Linked DNA regions of Aliidongia dinghuensis. Each later gene encodes a partner of the first gene's protein in a complex. Links are inferred from orthologs where the notes say so. Each region holds a gene or a part of one and is shown on either strand. Other genes may lie near its edges. The genes, in order: trxA and trxB.

Region 1 (10,902 bases):
CTCAACCGGATCTACGACCGGGCGCTCGCGGCCGGCCGCCTGGGTGCCATCGTCCATGACGGCGAATGGTACACGGTGACCGACGAAGCGGGCCTGGAGGAGGTCCGCGCCCATCTCGCCCGGCGCCGGACCGAGCGCTAGGCGCCGATGGAGCCCGCCCCGGCCGGCATCGATGGCGCGCGGATTTTCACGATTCCGGCCACGCTGCCGTTCCTCGATGCGCTCGTCGCGGGCTTGGCCGAGCGCTTCGGCCCCTCGCCGCTGGCGCTCGCGGAAGCGACCATCCTGCTGCCGAGCCGCCGCGCCTGCCGAGCGCTCAGCGACGCATTCCTCAAGGCCTCGGGCGGGCGGCCGATGCTGCTGCCCCGGCTCGCGGCGCTCGGCGACATCGACGCGGACGAGATCGAGCTCACCGCCGGCGGCGCGCTCGCCGACACGCTCGACCTGCCGCCGGCGATAGCACCCCTGCGCCGCCGCCTGCTGCTGGCGCGGCTGATCCATCGCTGGGGCGAGCGGCGCGACGGCTCGCCGATCCTGCCGGGCCAGGCCGTGGCCCTTGCCGACGACCTCGCCCGCCTCATCGACCAGGCCTGGACCGAGGAGGTCGGGTTCGACCGGCTCGACCGGCTGGTGCCGGCGGAGCTGGCGCGCCACTGGCAGATCACGGTCGATTTCCTGAAGATCGTGACCGAGCATTGGCCCGCCCTGCTGGCGGACGAGGGCGCGATCGACCCGGCCGACCGGCGCAACCGGCTGATCCGGGCGCAGACGGCCGCCTGGCGCGCGGCGCCCCCCGCGGGCCCGGTCATCGCCGCCGGCTTCGGCAGCGCCATCCCGGCCGCGGCCGAGCTGCTGGGCCTGATCGCGACCCTGCCGCACGGCGCCGTCGTGCTGCCCGGCGTCGAGACCGGCGCCGACGCGGACCTGTGGCTCGCGATCGGCCAGGACCCGACCCATCCGCAATACGGCCTGGCGCGGCTGCTTACCCACCTGGGTGTCGCGCACGACGACCTGCCGTCTTGGCCGGCGCCGGGCATCGAACCCGCCGCCCCGGCGCGGGCCGATCTCCTCAGCGAGATGATGCGGCCGGCCGCGGTCAGCGACCGCTGGCGCGGGCTCGGCGCGCTTTCGTCGGACGCGACGCGCGGCCTCGCCCGGCTCGACTGCCCGGGGCCGCAGGAAGAGGCCGGCACGATCGCGCTCCTGATGCGCCATCGGCTGGAGACGCCCGGCTCGACCGCCATGCTGGTGACGCCGGACCGCGGCCTCGCCCGGCGCGTCGCGGCCGAGCTCAAGCGCTGGGACATCGAGATCGACGATTCCGCCGGCGTGCCGCTCAATCAGACCCCGCCGGGCGTGCTGCTGCGGCTCTTGGCCGACGCCGCGGCCGAGGATCTGGCACCGGTGCCGCTGCTGTCGCTCCTGAAGCACCCGCTCGTCTCGGGCGGCATGGCGCGCGGCAGCTTCCGCGCCGCGGTGCGCCGGCTCGAGCGGCTCTGCCTGCGCGGGCCCCGTCCGGCTCCGGGCCTTACCGGCCTGCGCCGCATTGCTGAAGACACCAATGAGGACTTGGCTCCGCTGGTCGATCGGCTCGAGCGGCTGCTGGGTCCGTTCCTTGCCGAGATCGCAGCGCCGGAGACGACATTGCAGGCGGCGCTCGCGGCCGGGATCGCGACAGCGGAAGCCTTGTGCGCGACGGACGACACGGCCGGCGCCGCGGTGCTGTGGGCCGAGGAGGCCGGTGACAGCCTCGCCAATTTCGTGGCGGAGCTGCACGAGGCGGCGACAGGCTTCCCGCCCGTCGCCGGCGCCGATTATCCGGTGCTGCTCGAAGCGCTGCTCGCCGGCGGCGTCGTGCGCCCGCGCTTCGGCAAGCATCCGCGCCTGCAGATCCTGGGCACGCTCGAAGCGCGGCTGCAGCAGGCCGACCTCGTCATTCTCGGCGGCCTCAACGAAGGCGTCTGGCCGCCCGACGCCGTGGCCGATCCCTGGCTGTCGCGCCCGATGCGCCGCGATTTCGGCCTGGAGCCGGCGGAGGCGCTGATCGGCCTCGCCGCCCACGACTTCACCATGGCGGCGACCGCGGGTGAGGTCGTGCTGACGCGCGCCATCCGGGCCGAGGGGGCACCGACCGTGCCGTCGCGCTGGCTCCTGCGGCTCGACACGGTGCTGCGCGCCGGCGGCGGCGCGCTCGACACGGCGCGCGTGCTGCCGTTCCTCGCCTGGCAGGCCCGGCTCGACACGCCGGACGCGGTCCGGCCCTGCGCCCCGCCGGCGCCGACCCCGCCCAGCCACGCCCGGCCGCGCCGCCTGTCGGTGACCGAGATCGAGACCTGGATGCGCGATCCCTACGCGATCTATGCGCGCCATGTCTTGAAGCTGCGCCCGCTCGACCCGCTCGACGCCGATCCGGGCGTGGCCGAGCGCGGCACCTTCATCCACGAAGCGCTTGACCGCTTCATCCGCGAGCGCACGCCGGCAGCGGAGCCCTTGACCCAGCTCGTCGCCATCGGGCGCGAGGTGTTCGGCGAGGCGCTCGCCCGGCCCGGCGTCTGGGCCTTCTGGTGGCCGCGCTTCCTGCGCATCGCGGACTGGTTCGTCGCGGCCGAGGCCGAGCGGCGGCCCGCGATCCTCGAGAGCTTCACCGAATGCCGCGGGCGGCTCGAGCTCGAAACCGCGGGCGGCCGCTTCCTGGTCGAGGGCAAGGCCGACCGGATCGACTTGCTCCGTGACGGCGGCGCCGCCCTCATCGACTACAAGACCGGCGGCGTGCCCCGGCCCGAGGAGGTGCAGCTGGGATATGCCCCGCAGCTGCCGCTCGAGGCCGCGATGCTGCAGAGTGGCGGCTTCCAGCCGGTCCCGGCGCGCGCCGTCACCGACCTCGCCTTCTGGCGGCTCACCGGCAACGATCCGCCGGCCGAGATCAGCCCCGCCGGCGGCAAGGACGCCAACCCGGCCGAGCTTGCCCGGGCGGCCCGGCTCGGCCTCGAACGGCTGGTCACACGCTACGACGATCCCTCGACACCCTATCGCTCGCTGCCGCGGCCGGAGCGCGCCGGGCGCTACCGCGACTATGACCATCTGGCGCGCGTCGCCGAATGGGGCTCGGTGAGCGGCGAATGAGCCCCGATCACGACAAGATCGACCCAACCAAGGTTCAGCAGCTGGCGTCGGACGGTCGGGCCTCGGTCTGGGTCGCGGCCTCCGCCGGCACCGGCAAGACCAAGGTTTTGACCGACCGGCTCTTGAATCTGCTCTTGGCCGACACGCCGCCCAGCAGGCTGCTGTGCCTGACCTTCACCAAGGCCGCCGCGGCCGAAATGGCGAACCGGCTCAACGAGCGCCTGTCGGGCTGGGCGACCGAGACCGATGCGCGGCTGCGTGCGGACGTCGCGGGCCTGATCGGCGAGGCGGAGCGCAATGTGCCGCCGGAGATGCTCGACCGCGCGCGCCGGCTGTTCGCGCGCGTGCTCGACACGCCGGGCGGCATGCGCATCCTCACCATCCATGCGTTCTGCCAGTCCGTGCTGCGCCGTTTCCCGCTCGAAGCCGGCCTGCCGCCGCAGTTCGAGGTCATGGACGACCGCAGTGCCACCGAGCTGTTGGAGGAAGCGCGCCTCGGCGTGCTGACGGCGGCGCGCGCGGCGGCGGACGACCTGGGCGCCGCGCTCGACGAGGTCACGCGCCATGCGGGCGAGCTCGCCTTCGCCGAGCTGATGCAAGCGCTGACGACAGAGCGCGGCCGGCTCGCCCAGCTGATCGCCGAGGCCGGCGGGCTGGCGCCCTATCTCGAGCATCTGCACCGGCGCCTGGGGGTCGCCCCCGGCGAGACGGAGGAGAGCGCCGTCGCCGCGGCTTGCCGCGAGGCAGCCTTCGACGGCGCCGGCCTGCGGCACGCGACGGAAGCGCTCAACGGCGGCAGCAAGACCGACGCCGCGCGCGGTGCTTGCCTCGCCGCCTGGCTCGGCGATCCCGAGGGCCGCCCGGCACGCTTCGCCGACTATGCCGCGGCCTTCCTCACGGCCGAGGGCGAGCCGCGCAAGACGCTTGCCACCAAGGCCGTGCTGACGGCGGATCCTCGTATCGGCAACGTGCTGGCGGCCGAGCAGGCGCGCATCAAGCGGGTCCGCGACCGGTTGGCGGCTGTCGTCGTGGCCCGGGCGAGCGCCGGGCTCGCCCGCCTCGCCGCCGGCTTCCTCGACGCCTATGAAGCGGAAAAGCGCCGGCGCGGGCTGCTCGACTACGACGACCTGATCCTGGCAACGCGCGACTTGCTCGACCGGCCCGGCATCGCGCCCTGGGTGCTGTTCAAGCTCGACGGCGGCATCGACCATATCCTGATCGACGAGGCACAGGATACGAACCCGGACCAGTGGCGCGTAGTCGAGGCGCTCGCCGCCGAGTTCTTCGCCGGCGAAGGTGCCGCCCCGCCGGTGCGCACGATCTTCGCGGTCGGCGACGCCAAGCAGTCGATCTTCAGTTTCCAGCGCGCCGACCCGCAGGAATTCCTGCGCATGCAGCGGCATTTCGCCCGGCGGGTGACCGAGGCCGACCGGCTGTGGCGCGAGGTGCCGCTGCAGGTCTCGTTCCGCTCGACCGCGGCGGTGCTGGAGACGGTCGACGCGGTGTTCGCCCTCGATGAGGCGCGCGCGGGGGTGGCGCTCGACGGCGCCCTCATCCAGCATACGCCATTCCGCGCCGGCCATGCCGGCCGCGTCGAGCTGTGGCCGGCCTTGAAGCCTGACGACGACGAGGAAGAAGAGCCCTGGGCCGAGCCGGTCGAGCAGCGCGCGATCGAGGCGCCGCGCGGCCGGCTCGCCCGCCGCATCGCCGCCACCATCGCCCATTGGATCCGCACGGGCGAGCCGCTGCCGGCGCGCGGCCGGCCGGTCCGCGCCGGCGACGTGCTGATCCTGGTCCGGCGCCGCGGTGGCTTCGTGACCGAGCTGGTGCGCGAGCTGAAGCAGGCAGGCGTGCCGGTTGCCGGTGCCGACCGCATGGTGCTGACCGCCCAGCTTGCCGTCATGGATCTGGTGGCGCTCGGCCGCGTGCTGCTGCTGCCCGACGACGACCTGACGCTGGCCTCAGTGCTGAAGAGCCCGCTCCTCGGGCTCGACGAGGACGCGCTCTATCGCCTGGCCCACGGCCGCGACGGCAGCCTGTGGCAGGCGCTGGCGACGGCGGACGAGCCCGCCATGGTCGTGGCGCGCGACACGCTCGGCCGGCTCCTGGCGCGCGCCGATTTCGTGCCGCCCCATCGGCTTTACGCGGAGTTCCTGGGCGCCGGCGGCGCCCGCCGGCGGCTGATCGGCCGGCTTGGCCCCGAGGCGGCTGACGCGATCGACGAGTTCCTGGCCCAGACCCTCGCCTACGAGCGCGCCCATGTCCCTTCGCTCGAAGGCTTCCTCTCCTGGCTCGAGCGCGGCGAAGCGGACATCAAGCGCGACCTCGACCAGGGCGGCCGCGACGAGGTCCGCATCATGACGGTCCACGGCTCGAAGGGGCTGCAGGCGCCGATCGTGTTCCTGCCCGACACGGTGCAGGCGCCGGTGCAGCTGCCGCCGCTGCTGTGGCCGGCCGGCGCCGGCCTGATGCTGTGGCGCCCGGCCAAGGGTGCCGGCGAGCTGATGAGCGAGGCCGCGCGCAGTGCCGCGCGGGCCCGGCGCGACGAGGAATATCGCCGCCTGCTCTATGTGGCGCTGACGCGTGCCGAGGACCGGCTCTATGTCGCCGGCTGGCGCGGCAAGCGCGACCAGGCCGGCTCCTGGTACGACCTGATCGACGCCGGGCTCGCCCACATCGGCCGGGTGGAAGCGGTCGCCGGCCCGCCCGGCCACGAGCCGTTTCCGAAATGCTGGGTCCATGACACGCCGCAAAGCGCGCCGGCCAGAGCCGACACTCGCCCGACCGAGGCGGCCCTGAGCGACGAGGCGCTGCCCGACTTCGCGCTCCGGCCCCGGCCCGACGAGCCGTCGCCGCCCCGACCGCTCGTGGCCTCCCGGCCGAGCGAGGCGGAGCCGGCGGCGACCTCGCCGCTCGGCCCCGGCAACGATTCAAGGGGCAACGATACCAGGCGCTTCCAGCGCGGCCTCTTGATCCATCGCCTGATGCAGTCCCTGCCGGATCTCACGGAGGCGGCGCGCGAGCCGGCGGCACGGCGCTTCCTCGCCCAGCCGGCCCACGGGCTCGACCCGGCCGAGCAGAACGCCATCGCGCGCGAGACGCTGGCGGTGCTGCGCCATCCGGAATTCGGGCCGCTGTTCGGTCCGGGCTCGCGCGCCGAGGTGCCGGTCGTCGGCCTCGTCGACGGGCGCGCGCTCAACGGCCGGATCGACCGGTTGGTCGTGACCGCCGAGGCGGTCATGATCGTCGACTACAAGACCAATCGGCCCCCGCCGGTCGAGGCCGCCGCCGTGGCGCCGGCCTATGTCGAGCAACTGGCGGCCTATCGCGCGGCCCTGGCTCTGATCTACCCCGGCCAGCGCATCCGCACGCTGCTGCTATGGACCGACGGGCCGCGGCTCATGGAGATCGCGCCTGGGGACGGTGCTCAGGGGATCTCGTAGACGGTGACGTGATGGCCGACTCCGCGCAGCAAATGGTCCTGCGCCTTCGGCCTGATGCCGTTCGCCGCCAGCAGCCGCGCCGCCTCGGCATTATCCACGACCTGCTCGCTCGCGAAGATCGAGCGCGAGACGGCCAGGCCCTGGACGCGCGAGGCGATATTGACGGTCTGGCCGAAATAATCCTGCCGCTCGTTCAGCATCACGGCGAGGCACGGGCCTTCGTGGATGCCGATCTTGACCAGCAGGTCCGCGTCGAGGTCGCGCAGTGCCTCGCGCATGCTGAGCGCCGCCGCGATCGCCCGGTCCGGCGTCGGGAAGGTCGCCATGACCGCGTCGCCGATCGTCTTGACCACGGCGCCCGCCTCAGCCGCGACGATCCGGTGCAGCACCTCGAAATGCGCCCGCACCAGGTCGAAGGCGACCAGGTCGCCGACACGCTCGTAGAGCTCGGTCGAGCCCTTGAGGTCGGTAAAGAGGAACGTGAGGCTGGTGATCTTGAGCCGCTGGTTGATGTTGAGCGTCTCGGTCCGATAGAGGTCGCGGAAGGTCTGGTTGGTGAGCAGCCGCTTCGCCGTGAGGAAGGGCTTGCGTCGGCCAAGCAGCTCGTGGAGCGCGTCGCCGGCGGCCCAGACGCCGGGCAGCGTGCGCGTGTCGCTCTGGTTCTCGATCGCGATGCGCAGCGGGCCGGGCGCCATCTGCAAGGTCCCGGTCGAGGCGTGGCCGCGGTCCAACACGATCGACAGCGTGTGCCGCTCGCGCGTCGGCTCGCCCTCGACCTGGATGAACTGCGCCGCGTGGGTCACCGGGTCGAACAGGATGAAGAAGCCGGCCGGCAGCTGCAGCGACAGGATGGCCTTGTCGCCGCTCGGCAGTTCGACCGATTCGAGCACGATTTCCTCGAGTATCGCGTCGAGCGTCGCGTCGTCCGGCACGTCGACGCCGGAGCTCCAGAACACCTGTCGGAAATATTCCGCAAAGGGCAGCGTGTGCGGCTCGTGCGCCGTGATGTGGCGGATGCGCGGGCTGACCGTGAACGTCACCTCGACCATCTCGTCGAGCGTCGGCTCATAGCCGGCGGCGCAGAGCGCGCATTCATATTCCTCGCGATCGACCGTCTTCAGCGTGGACCCGGCGTCGAGCACGCCGCCACAGCCGGGACAGAGCACGTTCCACCAGAGCTCGAAGATGCCGAGCCGGGCCGCATGCAGGAAGGCCGCGATCACGGCCTCTTCGTCCAGGGACCGCCTGGCCGCGAAATCGAGCGCATTCACCCGGCAGAGGTCGCGGTCCGGCGCGTTCGCGACCTGCCCCTCGATCGCCTCCGCCACCGCCGGATCGGCGACCTGCCTGAGGCTGGCGAAGAGGGCCTCGGCTTCGCTGGACAACTGCATGGCAGAATCTCGACAGCACGACTAACCGAGTCCGAAGATTAGCACCGCCCCCGGTTCGGCAACAGGCATTCGGGCGGTAGGGCGGCTCACAATCCCGTCAGGTCCTGACGGCACGGGTCGACAAGGGGTGGTAGCCGCACGGCACCCATGAAACAATCTATCGCTCGTCGCCTTGACCTTGGATTCCCGCAACCCCTAATCTTGTCCAGTCTGGCGGGTTGTGGCCCGCCCCACGCGTTTTCGGGGCGCCGTTTGGGCACCCGCAGGAGATTTGATCCCATGTCCGCGCTTACGACGAAGGTTTCCGATTCGAGCTTCGAGGCCGATGTGCTGACCGCCCCGGGTCCGGTCCTGGTGGACTTCTGGGCGGAGTGGTGCGGCCCCTGCAAGATGATCGCCCCGGCGCTGGACGAGATCGCCGAGCAGTTCGCCGGCAAGATCACGATCGCCAAGGTCAATATCGACGAGAACCCGAGCACCCCGGCCAAGTACGGCGTGCGTGGCATCCCGACCCTGATCATCTTCAAGAACGGCCAGGTCGCGGCCCAGAAGATCGGCGCGCTGCCGAAGAGCAAGCTTGTCGAGTGGGTCTCCCAGTCGATCTGAACGCTGGCGATCTGAACGCGCTGGCGATCTGAACGCGCTGGCGATTTGAGCGCGATGTTACGGAAGGTCAGGCTGGCCGGCGCGCCAGCCTGACTGTCTCGCGCCCATAGAGGGCGAGCGCCGTCCAGATGACGGCGAAGCAGGCGAGCTTCGTTCGCCCGAACGGCTCGCCATAGACGAACGCGCCGAGCAGGAACGCCATGCTTGGCGTCAGGAACTGCATGAGGCCCAGCGTCGAAAGCTTGAGCCGGCGCGCTGCCGCCGCATAGGCGATGAGCGGCACGGCCGTGACCACGCCCGACAAGGCCAGGAGCGTCGAGGTGCCCGGCAGCGCCGCGCCGAAATGGATGGTCCCGGCGGCCGCCTGCCAGGCGAGGTAGATCGCCGCGAACGGCACCAAGAGGAAACATTCGAGCGTGTTGCCAGGCAGTGCTTCGACCCGGACCGTCTTCCGCACCAGCCCGTAGAAGCCGAAGCTGATCGCGAGCACCAATGCCCGCCAGATCTCGCCTTCGGTGCCGAACGCCAGCGCCGCCACGGCACCCAACGCCATGAGGCAGGCGACGAGCTGCAGGCGCGTCAGCCGCTCGCCCAGCACCAGCCGGCCGAGCGCCACATTGGTGAGCGGCGCCAGGAAATAGCCGAGGCTCGCCTCGAGCACGTGGCCCGACGTGATGGTCGCGACATAGGTCAGCCAGTTGACGCCGATCAGCAAGGCCGAGAGCCCGATCAGGCCCACGACGCGCCCATCGCGGAGCGCCCGGCGAAAGGCCGCGACGCCACCACCCAGGGGCAGCAGCACAGCCATGAAGACCGCCGACCAGACGATGCGGTGGCTCAGCACCTCAACCGCCGGGACAGCGGCCAGGAGCTTGAAATAGCTGGGGAACAGCCCCCAGGTGAGGAACACGCCCAGCGCCAGCAGCAATCCGACGCGCTGGCTGCGCGCCTGGTCGATCGTACTCACGCTTGCGTCGTGCCGTGCATTACTGCGCCAAGCGGCGCAGGCCCAGGCCGGCGACGACGAGCCATGCCAGGATGAAGGCGGTGCCGCCGATCGGCACGATCGAGCCGAAGGCGCCCAAGCCCACCGTGGCCGAGACGAGCAAGCCACCGCCGAACAGCACCATGCCGACCAGGAACAGCCAGAAGGCGATGTCGACGAGCCAGCCGCCGGTGCCGGCCCGGCCGACCTGTGCGAGGCCGACGAGAGCAACCGCATGGATCATGAGGTAGCGCGAGGCGAGATCGACCAGCTGCCGCGCATGATCGTCGGCAACCACGTGGGTTCCGACGGCGCCGGCCGCAACCCCGACAGCCCCACCGAGCCCCGCTGCCAAAAGGAATTTACCGGCCACCGTCACCTCTTCCGGATGCTTCTGATACGACCCCTGATAGCACGCCCCAAGAGACCCTGCGCGGCCCCGTGCCCCGACCGGGGAGCGCGGCAGACCTGCTCAGAACGGCCTGTCGCTTTCGAGTCGCCTTCGCCATATTGTGCACCGCAGTGGTAGGAGGCGGCCGCGAGATGCGCCGCCCCATGGGATTGATCCGATCCTCGGATCTTCGAACTCGTTCCCTTGAGCACCACTCGTTTTCGCCCACCCCCATGGGACGGCGAAGAGATTGTTGGTGCTCCGGAACCCCATCGAATGGTTGCGGCGTACCCCGGCGTTTTTCCGGGCGGACGGGTCCGACGGAAAGACGAGATCCCTTTTCGCGCCCCGTTCGAGGAATTGTCCTTGCTGTTTTCCGATTTCGCCCTGCCGCCCCAAGTCCTGAAGGCCCTCGAGCAGGAGGGCTATAACGAACCCACCCCCATCCAGGCCCAGGCCCTGCCGATCGTGCTCGAAGGCCGCGACCTGATTGGCAGCGCCCAGACCGGCACCGGCAAGACCGCCGCCTTCGTGCTGCCGGCCTTGGCCCGCCTCGCCGAGTTCAAGCAGCCCCGGCCGCGTGGCCCCCGGGTCCTGGTGCTGGCGCCGACGCGCGAGCTCGCGACCCAGATCCTCGACGCCACGCGCAAGCTCGGCAAGTTCATGCGGCTCAACACGGTGTCGATCCTGGGCGGCATGCCCTATCGCCTGCAGCTGCAGCTCCTGTCACGGCCGGTCGACCTCATGGTCGCGACGCCGGGCCGGCTCATCGACCATCTGGAGCGCGGCCGCGTGAGCCTCGCCGACCTCGAGATGCTCGTGCTCGATGAAGCCGACCGCATGCTCGACATGGGCTTCGTCGACGCGGTCGAGACGATCGTGGCGGCGAGCCCCGCGACGCGCCAGACGCTGCTGTTCACCGCGACGTTCGACAAGCGCATGGTGCAGCTGACCCAGAAGATG
Region 2 (10,887 bases), on another replicon or contig:
CGAGCGACCAGTGCGACCATAATTGCTCGTTCCCCTCCGGCCACAGCGCCATGGCCTTCTCGCTCGTGGCGCTGGGCTTCCTGCCGGCGATCGAGCGCCGGCGGCGCTGGGTGACCGGTGCGGCGCTCGGCTTCGGCGTGCTGGTCTCGCTGGTGCGGATCGGCCAGGGTGGCCATTTTCTCTCAGACACGATCTTTGCCGGCCTCCTGGTCGGCGTGGTCGCCTGGGGCCTCCATCGCTGGATCGTCGAGGCGGATGGGCTCGACCGGCTATGGACGCGGCGGCTTGTGCGCCGGCTCGGCGGCGCCCTCACCCGGGCGGGCGACGCCCTCAACAACCTGCCGCCGTCCGCGCGCCGGAACTGGCTTATGGGCAGCCTCGCGACCGCTGCCGGGATTGCTGTGTCCGTGCTGTGGATCGACCGGCCGCTCGCCTTCTATTTCAAGGCCGACGATGATCGACTGGTCCACTGGTTCCAATGGGTCACCAAGTTCGGCCTCGGCTGGGGCTGGCTCGTGATCTCGGGGGTTGCGACCCTCGGCCTCTGGGGCCTCGCACATTCGCCGCGCGCCGGCGCCCGGCGCGAGCGGCTCATCGCCTGGTCGCTCGTCCCCGCCTTCATCTTCCTGTCCGTGCTGGTGAGCGGGCTTGTGGCCGACATCGTCAAGATCCTGGTCGGCCGCACCCGGCCGAAGCTGCTGTTCGCCGACGGCAGCTTCGCGCTTACCGGCCTGTCGTTCCGCAGCGACCATTGGTCGTTCCCGTCGGGGCACGTGACCAACGTGGCGGCGCTGGCCGCTGCGCTTACCATGCTGTGGCCGCGGCATGTCGCGGCCTATTGGCTGTTCGTGGCGCTGATCGCCTTGAGCCGCATCGCCACGACCCAGCATTTCGTGAGCGACACGATCGGGGCATCCTTCCTCGCCGTGCTGGTGACCGCTTATATCCGCGGCGTATTCACCCGCTCGGGCCTGCCGCTCACCGACCTCAAAGCCGGCGTCATGCAGGTCCGCCCGGCGCTCACCTGGCGCCGGCGGCTGCTCGGGCTCTAAGCCCACCGGCACTAGGCCGCGACCTGAAACCGGCGCATCCTTTCGCGCGCGCCATGACGCGGAAGGACAAGAAGAATGCGCACGCTCATCGCTGCGATCGGGATCCTGCTCGCCACCGCGACCGGCGCCGCCGCGGCCGATCCCATCTGCATCGCGCTGATCGAAGAGCCCGCAGCTCCAGGGGCTTCCGCGGCCGACCACGGCGACGCAGGTTTCCGGCTCGGCCTCGATTATGCAACGAGCGGCACGAACAAGGTGCGCGGCCGCCCGGTCGCGCTCAGCGTCGTCGAGGAACCCGGCACAGCCTATCGCGACGGTGCCGACATTGCGGTCGCGTTCGGCCCGTCGGAGACAGTACTCGCCATGCTTCCCGCAGCTTCTGCGGCGCAGCGCCTCCTGCTCGTGGCCGAGGCACGCGCGAGCGTCGTTGCCGGCAGCAACCACTATGTCGTCAGCACCGCCGCCAGCGCCGACCAGCTGGCACGGGCCGAGGCGCTGGCGCTCGCCCGTCCGGAGCTCAACCTGTTCGTCGCGGCCGAGGACACGCGCGACGGCGCCGATACGGTCGCGGCCCTGAAGCAGGCGCTGGGCCGGCACGCCGACACTGGCTTCTTCGTCGGCGCTCGCCTCGTCCCGCCGAGCACGGCCGACGTCGGTAGCCTGCTGAGCACGGATTTCGAAGGCCTGCACGATCTCCACGGCGGCCGGACGCTGCTGGCAATCTGGCAGGATGCCGCGTCGCCGATCCCATCGATCGCCGCCGCCGGCCCCGACCGGTTCGGCATCCGCCTTGCCTACCTGGGCCCGCTCGCCCCGAACGCACCGCTACCGGCCGTCGGCTTCGACGGGATCACGTCCTATTTCCACAGCTTCCCGCACAATCGGGTGAATGACTGGCTGGTCGCGGCCTGGCGCCGGCGGTTCCACGCCTACCCGGACGGCTCGGCCGCGGAGGGTATGACGGCCGCCCTGGCGCTGGTCGCAGCGCTCAAGGCGGCGCCGTCAACCGAGACCGAGGCGCTGATCGGCGCGCTGGAGGGCTTGCGCTTCGCCACGCCCAAAGGCGCCATGGTGATCCGCAAGGAAGATCACCAGGCGCTTCAGGTCCTCTATCAATTCCGCAACGAGCCCGCGCCGCGAGGCGCCCCGATGCTCGAACATCAGTTCAGTATCGCCGAACTGTCAGCGGCCGAACCGAAGTGACGGCTACGGCTTTGCGTCCGTGTAGCCCTTGAAGCCCGTGAGCTTGTAGAGCGTCACATCGCGGGCCAGGCCGGGGCCGAGCGGGATCACGACATGGGCGACCTGCGCATGCTCGGCGAAGCGGTCGAACACTTCTTGCCGCTCGGCGCCCTCGCGCTGGGTGATCCAGAGATAGTCGCCGCCGGGCGTGCCGCCGAGGCTGTTGTCCATCTCGAAGCCGTTGCGCACATGACCCGCCGGGTTCCACATGCGCATGTCGAACGGGTGCGGCTGCATGTAATAGATCATCGCCGCCATCAGCTCGCGCTGGTCCGCCAGCAGCGGCAGGTCGAGATACTGCAGGTGGATCTGCGACAGGCTGTTGCCGAGCGTCTGCCAGCCGCGCACCCGGTGCAGCGGGTCGAGCTTGCCGGGGATCGGATGGCCGACCGCCTTGCTGATGTCGCGCGCGCCCAGGAGCAGCACGCAGAGCGCCACATGCAGCACGACGGACCATTGCACGAGCCCGTCCCGCCCCTTCTGCGTGAGATACGCCACGACCAGGATCGTCGCCGTGAGATAGGTCGGTGCCGACCAGTTCGGCTGGGCGCGCGACAGCATCGCCTCGACCAGCATGATGGCGAGCGTCGGCAGCGCGAAGCTCATCAGCAGGAGCGCACGCCGGTCGGCGCCGATGCGCCGGGCGCCCGCGACGATCACGATCAGGGTGCCGAGGAAGATCGGCCCGAACACGCCGAACTGCGCGCCCGCGAACTCGGCGAACGCCTGCGGGTGCAGGCCGTAGTCGCGCACGTTCGCATTGTCGCGGGTGTGCAAGTAGCTGACGAAGCCGTTGGTCGCGTTCCAAACGAAGTTGGGCGCGTAGACCACAAGCGTCAGACCCAGGCTCAGGAGGAACGGCTTCAGGTGGCGCCGCTCGTCCGGCACCAGCAGGAGGAAGCCCAGTGCGGAGGCGAGCCAGAAGCCCGTGGCGTATTTCGAGAGCAGGCCGACACCGCCGGCGATGCCGACGAGGAGCCACCAGCGCTGCCCGCCCTCCTCGCGCGCCCGCACGAAGCCGTAGGTCGCGACCGCCCAGCAGAACAGCAGCGGCACGTCGGTCGAGATGATGAGCGCCGACAGCGAGACCGCCGGCAGCGTGATGAAGGCGATCGTCGACCACGCGGCGATGCGCGCGTCGTAGAGCCGCTTCGCGGTCGCGTGCACGACCAGGCTGGTCACGACATAGAGCAAGGGCGCCGAGACCTTGACCGCCAGGTCCGACGTGCTGAACAGGTGCGTCGTGGCCCAGATCAGCCAAGCGACCATCGGCGGCTTCGAGTAGTAGCCGAACTGGAGTTTCTGGGCCCAGATCCAGTATTGCGCCTCGTCCGGATAGAGGTCGATCGGCTGGCCGGCGAGCCAGAGCAGGCGCAGGAACGTGACGGCGCCCACGATCAGGAGTGCCACGCGGAACATCGGGTCGATCTCGCGGCGCGGCAGGGCCTGGGTCTTGGGCGCGGCGGTCTTGGGCGCGGTCGAGGCCTTCTGAGGCACGGCGGCGGTCGGTTTCTTTGGGGATCTCATGGCGGCGCGACCCTACAGAAACGAGGCCCGCGGCGCTAGAAGGACGCGGGGTCGCAGGCTACCTCTGGCCTCTCTCCAGCCGTCAAGCCCGAGGATGACGGTGGAGAGGTGGACCAACCTGATCACTCGCGCTCGATAGGCCCGCCCTATCCGCGCGATTGATCGCATCCGCCGGTCTCGCATGCTAAGAACGGGGTTTCGGGCCAGGGGGATCGTCGCCATATGGCGCTTCCGTGGCGGCCTTCCAATCTTTGATGGCCCAAAGCCCTTTCCAGCAAGTTCCGGACGACATGGCGCTCAAGATCGAAACCTTCTCGTCGCTCAAGGGCGGCAACAGCTTCTTCAAGGCGGTGACGCATCCGGAGGCGGCGACGCAGGCGGCGGCGCTGATCCGGCGCTTGAGCGAGGCGCGCTCGGTCGCGATCTATGACCCATTGGGCTTCGCCACCGGCTTTGCCGCCGTGCGCGACCTCTCGGCCGTGCGCATCGCCGGCGTCTATGTCCAGGCGGTGACCGACCTCGGCCAGGAGCGGCTCGGCCATGCGACGAAGCCGGTGACGGCGCTCGCCGGAAGTGCGGCCGACCTGGTGTTCGTCACCGCGTTCGATGCCGAGCGCCTCACCCAGCAGATCGCCCATCTCGTCCCGGCCGGCGCCGAGGTCGTGAGCCTGGACGAGCTCCGGCTCGAGCAGAGCCTCATCACCAACCCGCGCAACTATCTCGACCCGCTCAATTTCGCGACCAATTTCGCGTTCTTCCGCGATCGCGACGGCAGCCATAGCCGCGTCGTCACCGCGAATTACTGGTCGAACTACGGCGCCAAGGAGACGGCGCTCGCCTTGACCCTGTTCGATGCCGACGGCCAGGTGCTGGCGCGCTGGCGCGAGGCGCTCCCACCCGGCCAGTCCGCCGTCGTGATCGACAGCCGGCGGGTCCGCGCGCGCTTCGGCCTGCCGGCGTTCGAGGGCCAGCTCTTCATTCATGCAGTCGGCGGCGCAGGCCACGACGTGGTGAAATACGCGCTCGATACGTTCGAAGAGGACGGCCCGTCGCTCTCCTGCACCCACGACGCCAACGCCTGGCCGGCCGATTTCTATGCCGGCCTGCCGGCTCCGCGCGCCGACGAGCGTGTCGTGCTCTGGGTCCAGAACAGCCTGCCGATCGCCATTCCGCCGGGCGGCATCGCGCTCAACCTGATGGGCGACGCGCATATCGTGCCGTTCCCCGAGGAAGTCGCCCCGTTCGCGACCGTGCCGCTCGACGTGGCGAGCCTGCTGCCCGAGGCGCGCTGGCCGCAGCAGATCGAGATCGCCGCCGGCAAATATGTCGTGCGCCCGCGCTACGAAGTGATCCGCGGGCCGCGCACCCGTATCGCCCATCCGAACGTCGAGCGCACGGACCTGAAGCCCGATCCGAAGATCGCCGAGCTTGGCCCTTGGCTCGGCAAAGGCTTCATCCTGCCGGCGCCGATCCTGCCGCCCGCGCAATGGTCGAGCCTGCTGCTGCCGACGCCCATGGCGCTCAGCCAGGCGGCGCTGCCGATCCAGGCGACGGCCTATGACCCGGCCGGCCGCGCGCTCGGCACCAAGCGCTTCGGCCGTCTCGCGCGCCGCGAGTCTGTGGAACTGGCGCTCGACGAGCTCGTCGCCGATGCGACCGCGCTCCCCTGGGGCCATGTCGAGCTGACCTACGACTTCGCTGCCGGCACCGACGTCGACGGCTGGCTGCACGCGCTCTTCCGCTACGAGAACCGGGCGAGCGGCCATGCGGCGGAGACGAGCTTCGGTGCCCATGTCTTCAATACCGTGCTCACCTACAAGGACGAGCCGCAGAGCTATGCCGGCCGGCCGCCGGGGCTTTCGACCCGCCTGTTCCTGCGCCTGGGCGCGGAGCCGCTCGACACGCTCTGCCACCTGGTCTATCCGGCGTCGACGCCTTGGCATCCCTTGTCCGAGACCGACCTCACGCTGCTGGACGCGACGGGCCGCGAGGTCGCACGCCGGCGCGTGCAGATCCCGTGCGGCGGCTCGCTGTTCTGGCGGTATCACGAAACCTTCACCGCCGAGGAGCGCGCAGCCGCCGGCACCGACGCCTATATCGTGGTACGCGACACGACCTGCCGCCTGTTCGGCTATCATGGGCTCGCCGGAACCGACGGCCGATTCAGTCTTGACCATATGTTCGGGTTCTGACCGCGGAGACACACAATCCGTAGACTTTTTCAGCCTTAGCCCTTGCGTTTCAGGGGTAAAACTCAATACTCTCTAAAGCAGTGTGGCCTGCGACAGGCCCGGAGTAGTCATGTCCGAGCGTCATCATACGAAAGTCCTGATCATCGGCGCCGGCCCGGCCGGTTATACCGCGGCGATCTACGCTGCGCGCGCGAACCTGCAGCCGATCCTGGTGCAGGGCATGCAGCCGGGTGGCCAGCTGACGATCACGACCGACGTCGAGAATTACCCGGGCTTCGCCGACGTGATCCAGGGCCCCTGGCTCATGGAGCAGATGCAGAAACAGGCCGAGCATGTGGGCACCAAGATGGTGTTCGACCTCATCACCTCGGTCGATTTCTCGAAGCGCCCGTTCGTGTGCACTGCCGACAGCGGCGACGTGTTCGTGGCCGAGACGGTCATCATCGCGACCGGCGCCCAGGCGCGCTGGCTCAGCGTCCCCGGCGAGGAGACCTATCGCGGCTTCGGCGTCTCGGCCTGCGCCACCTGCGACGGCTTCTTCTTCCGCAACAAGAACATTGCGATCGTCGGCGGCGGCAATACTGCGGTCGAGGAGGCGATCTACCTCACCAACCACGCCGACACGGTGACCTTGATCCACCGGCGCGACAGCCTGCGCGCGGAAAAGATCATGCAGGACCGTCTGTTCGCCAATCCGAAGATCCGCGTCATCTGGAACAGCGCGGTCGAGGAGATCCTGGGCGAGCAAAACCCGCCGCGCGTGACCGGGCTCCGCCTCAAGGACACGGTCACCGGCGACGTGAACCATATGGCGGTTGACGGCTTCTTCGTCGCGATCGGCCATACGCCGGTGACGGAGATTTTCAAGGACCAGATCACGCTGGACCAGGACGGCTACATCGTGACGCGGCCGGACTCGACGGCGACCAACGTGCCGGGCGTGTATGCGGCCGGCGACGTCAAGGACAAGGTCTATCGCCAGGCGGTGACCGCCGCCGGCATGGGCTGCATGGCGGCGCTCGAAGCCGAGAAATTCATCGCGGCCCAAGAGGCCGAAGGGCATCGCAATCATCGCACCGAAGGCGGTACGGCACTGCGCGCAGCCGAGTAAATGCGCGTGCGAGGTCGGTAGCGGGAGGCGTTGGACGGGGGGACTTCCGATTCAGCCCGTGGACTGACGCCAAGTTCGACAGGGGACGGGAATGGACTGGGACAAGCTGCGGGTCTTTCATGCGGTCGCGGAGGCCGGCAGCTTCACCCACGCGGGTGATGCGCTGAACCTCAGCCAGTCGGCGGTCAGCCGGCAGATCAGCGGGCTCGAGGAGAGCCTGCAGGTGCCGCTGTTCCACCGGCATGCGCGGGGCCTCATTCTGACCGAGCAGGGCGAATTGCTCTATCGCACGGCGCGCGACGTGTTCGCGAAGCTGTCGATGACCGAGGCCATGCTGTCGGAGAGCAAGGACCGGCCCAAGGGGCCGCTCAAGGTGACGACGACCGTCGCCTTCGGCTCGGCGTGGCTGACGCCGCGCATCCGCGAGTTCCTCGAGCTCTATCCCGAGATCACCTTGAGCCTGCTGGTCGACGACGGCGAACTCGATCTCTCCATGCGCGAGGCAGACGTCGCGATCCGCATGGCGCCGCCGCGCCAGCCCGACCTGGTGCAGCGTCACCTGATGACCGTGCGCTCGCATGCCTACGCGTCGCCCGACTATCTGAAGAAGCACGGCACGCCGACCCGGCCCGAGGATCTGGACGAGCATCGCACCGTCATCTACGGCGACGATTCGCGGCCGCCGACGCCCAGCATCAACTGGCTGGCCGAGGTCGGCGCCAAGCCGGGAGCCGAGCGCCGGCCGATCCTCAAGGTCAACAACATCTACGGCATCTATCGCGCCGTGCAGAGCGGCCTCGGGATCGGCTCGCTGCCCAATTACATGGGCCAGGAGACGAGCGACCTGGTCCGCGTGCTGCCGGAACTGTCCGGCCCCACGGTCGAAGCCTATTTCGTCTATCCGGAGGAACTGCGCCCGTCGAAGCGTATCGCGGTGTTCCGCGACTTCCTCATCCGCAAGGTCCAGGAATCCCGCCTGACCTAAGCCTAATACCGCTGGCACCTTCAATCGAAACGCCCGCCCTTCCCGCGGGCGTTTTCCACATTGCGGCAAGAGTTCGTCATGAAAACGTCAAATAAACGACAGGCGATGCGTTCTCCGCAGGGGTGACTTGCCCAATTTTAGGGTGGTTTCCGCAGGCAAACTGCCCAAGTATTGCGCTGCGGGATCGATGCGGCGCGCGGCCAACGTGCCCTCCCCCGAACGAATTCGCCGGCGGTCGAGGCCGCCGGCACCGAGTTCCCAAGCGCTCGCGCTTGGGAAAGGGTCTTCGGATCCTACGTCTCCCAGACGTGAAGCCTCCCTGTTGACTCAGGCCGGACCCGCAAGGTGTCCGGCCTTTTTTTCGCGCCCTTGCGAATAGCGCCTTGAACAGGCGGCCATGGCGGTCGCTACAATCAGGGCGTTATTGCGCTGCCATAGATAAAATCTGAAGAATATATTAGGACCTGTAGGCAGACCCTCGGTCGAATCGGCAATCGAGGAGCGACCTTGCCGGCGTCAGAGGCCATCGAACCGCCGTCGAAACGGCTGCAACCCGGATCCCGCACCCGGCAATCCCGGATGCTGATCGCCGGCAGCTGTGTCGTGGCCGTCTGCGTCTTGAGCGTTTTCTTCTGGTCACTCTGGGATTCGCGCCGCAGCGCGCTCGATCACGCCGTGCAGACCGCGCAGAACCTGACCGCGACGCTCGCCCACGATGCGGAACGCAACATCACCAGCTACGATCTCTCGCTGCAGGGCGTCATCGACGGGCTCAAGTTCGACGAAACGAGGACTCTCAAGCCCGACCTCCAGCGCCAGATCCTGTTCGATCGGGCGGCGACGGCGGCGTTCTTCGGCTCCATCACCGTGATCGGCGCCGACGGCCGGATGATGATCGACTCCCAGTCGACCGAGCCGCACTCGGGCGACTATGCCGATCGGGATTATTTCAAGGTCCATCGCGACAATACCGCCGTCGGGCTCTACATCAGCCCGCCGTTCAAGAGCCGCGTGACCGGCGACTGGGAGATCGCGCTCAGCCGCCGGATCAGCAACCCGGACGACAGCTTTGCCGGAGTCGTCGCCGGCAGCCTGAAGCTCGCGTTCTTCCAGAACCTGTTCGACGGCATCGATCTCGGGCCGAACGGGGCGGCCGCCCTGTTCAACGTCGACCGAACCATGATCCTGCGCAAGCCCTACAACCCGTCGGAGTGGGGGCGAAGCCTTCCCCGCTCTCCCCTGTTCCAGAAGCTTGCCCAGAACAGCACCGGCTGGTTCCAATATCACTCGCTCACCGATGGGGTCGAACGGATCGCCGCCTATCAGCGGATCGGCAAGTTCCCGCTCGTCATCAGCATCGCGACCGCCTGCGATACGGTCTTCGCCGAATGGCGCCAGAAGGCGCTGGTCGTGGGGGCCACCATGCTGTTTGCGGCCGGGCTCACGCTGCTGCTCGGCACCTTCGCGCTCAGGGAGCTCAACCGCCGCAGCCTGGCAGAGCAGGCGGCGCTCGAGAACGAGCGGCTCTACCGCCTGCTCGCCGACAATTCCTCGGACCTGATCGTGCTTGCCGACATCGACGGCGTCCGGCGCTTCATTTCGCCCGCGGCGCGCGAACTCTACGGCTACGAGCCCGAAGAGATGATGGGCTCCAACACCTTCGGCGCCGCCCACCCCGAGGACCGGCATTTCCTGACCGATGCGTTCGAGCAGCTGACGAACGGCGCGCCCAGCGCGGTCGCCCAGGTTCGCGCCCAGCGCAAAGGCGGCGACTATGTCTGGGTCGAGACCCACATGCGCCTGGTTCGCGATCCGCTGACCGACGAGTTGCGCGTCCTGGGCCTGATCCGCGACATCAGCCGCCGCCACGAAATCGAGCAGGCGATCCGCGAGAGCGAACTGCAATTCCGCTCGCTCGCCAACAGCGTCAGCGACGTCATCATCCGCAGCGGGCCGGACGGCCGGCTGCGCTACGTCTCGCCGTCGTGCCGCACGGTACTGGGCTACGAGCCGGAAGAGCTGGTCGGCACCAAGCGCGGCACGTTCAGCCATCCGGAGGACCGCGCGCACATTGAGGCACGCATGGCGGCGATCGTGGCGGGCGACGGCGACAATGTCATCGCCTTCCGCGTGATCCGGCGCGACGGCACGACGATCTGGCTGGAAGCGCGCATCTCGCTGGTCCGCGCAGCGGAGACGAACGAGCTTGTGGAGATGATCGCCGTCATGCGCGACATCTCGCAACAGAAGGCGATCGAGGAGCGGCTCGAACGGGCGCGCATCGAGGCGGAGAAAGCGAGCCAGCTCAAGTCCGACTTCCTCGCCAACATGAGCCACGAGATCCGCACGCCGATGAACGGCATCATCGGCATGACGGGCCTGCTGCTCGCGACCCGGCTCGACCCCGAGCAGCGGCGCTTCGCCGATGCCGTGCGCATCTCCGCCGACGCGCTGCTGTCGGTCATCAACGACATTCTCGACCTGTCCAAGCTCGAGGCGGGCAAGCTCAACCTCGAGACCGTGCCGTTCGATTTCTCGACGATCGTCGAGAACTGCGTCGAGCTCATGACGGCCAAGGCGCTCGACAAGGGCATCACACTCACCGCCGAAGTGGCTGAGCGGGCCTACCTGCCCCACCTCGGCGATCCGACGCGGCTCCGGCAGATCATCCTCAATCTCCTGTCGAATGCGGTGAAATTCACCGACCACGGCTTCGTCTCGATCAAGGTCAAGGCGACGGCGCTCGCGACCGGCGCGTCGTTCATCCGGATCCATGTC

Evidence for each region.
Region 2: the proteins of trxA (region 1) and trxB are in contact, whole or in part, in a crystal structure (PDB 1F6M), measured with the Escherichia coli proteins. The link is inferred for Aliidongia dinghuensis from one-to-one orthologs.

The regions. Positions count from the first base shown.
Region 1 is NZ_BMJQ01000010.1:125,688-136,589, forward strand. The notes cover bases 7,089-9,899. They hold trxA (thioredoxin TrxA), read left to right. Parts: upstream 7,089-8,236; coding sequence 8,237-8,563; downstream 8,564-9,899. Other genes in these bases: IEY58_RS19335 (adenylate/guanylate cyclase domain-containing protein), read right to left, coding at 7,089-7,957; rarD (EamA family transporter RarD), read right to left, coding at 8,631-9,530; IEY58_RS19350 (DUF423 domain-containing protein), read right to left, coding at 9,550-9,899. In the rest of the region: IEY58_RS19320 (nucleotidyltransferase family protein), read left to right, coding at 1-141; double-strand break repair protein AddB, read left to right, coding at 148-3,123; double-strand break repair helicase AddA, read left to right, coding at 3,120-6,566; more of IEY58_RS19335, read right to left, coding at 6,551-7,088; more of IEY58_RS19350, read right to left, coding at 9,900-9,921; IEY58_RS19355 (DEAD/DEAH box helicase), read left to right, coding at 10,306-10,902. UniProt on the Escherichia coli protein: Participates in various redox reactions through the reversible oxidation of its active center dithiol to a disulfide and catalyzes dithiol-disulfide exchange reactions.
Region 2 is NZ_BMJQ01000022.1:30,419-41,305, forward strand. What follows is about bases 5,328-8,123. They hold trxB (thioredoxin-disulfide reductase), read left to right. Parts: upstream 5,328-6,122; coding sequence 6,123-7,124; downstream 7,125-8,123. Other genes in these bases: IEY58_RS29895 (hypothetical protein), read left to right, coding at 5,328-6,013; IEY58_RS29905 (LysR family transcriptional regulator), read left to right, coding at 7,216-8,109. Outside these bases: IEY58_RS29880 (phosphatase PAP2 family protein), read left to right, coding at 1-1,052; IEY58_RS29885 (ABC transporter substrate-binding protein), read left to right, coding at 1,128-2,255; IEY58_RS29890 (ArnT family glycosyltransferase), read right to left, coding at 2,259-3,791; more of IEY58_RS29895, read left to right, coding at 4,076-5,327; IEY58_RS29910 (PAS domain S-box protein), read left to right, coding at 8,689-10,887.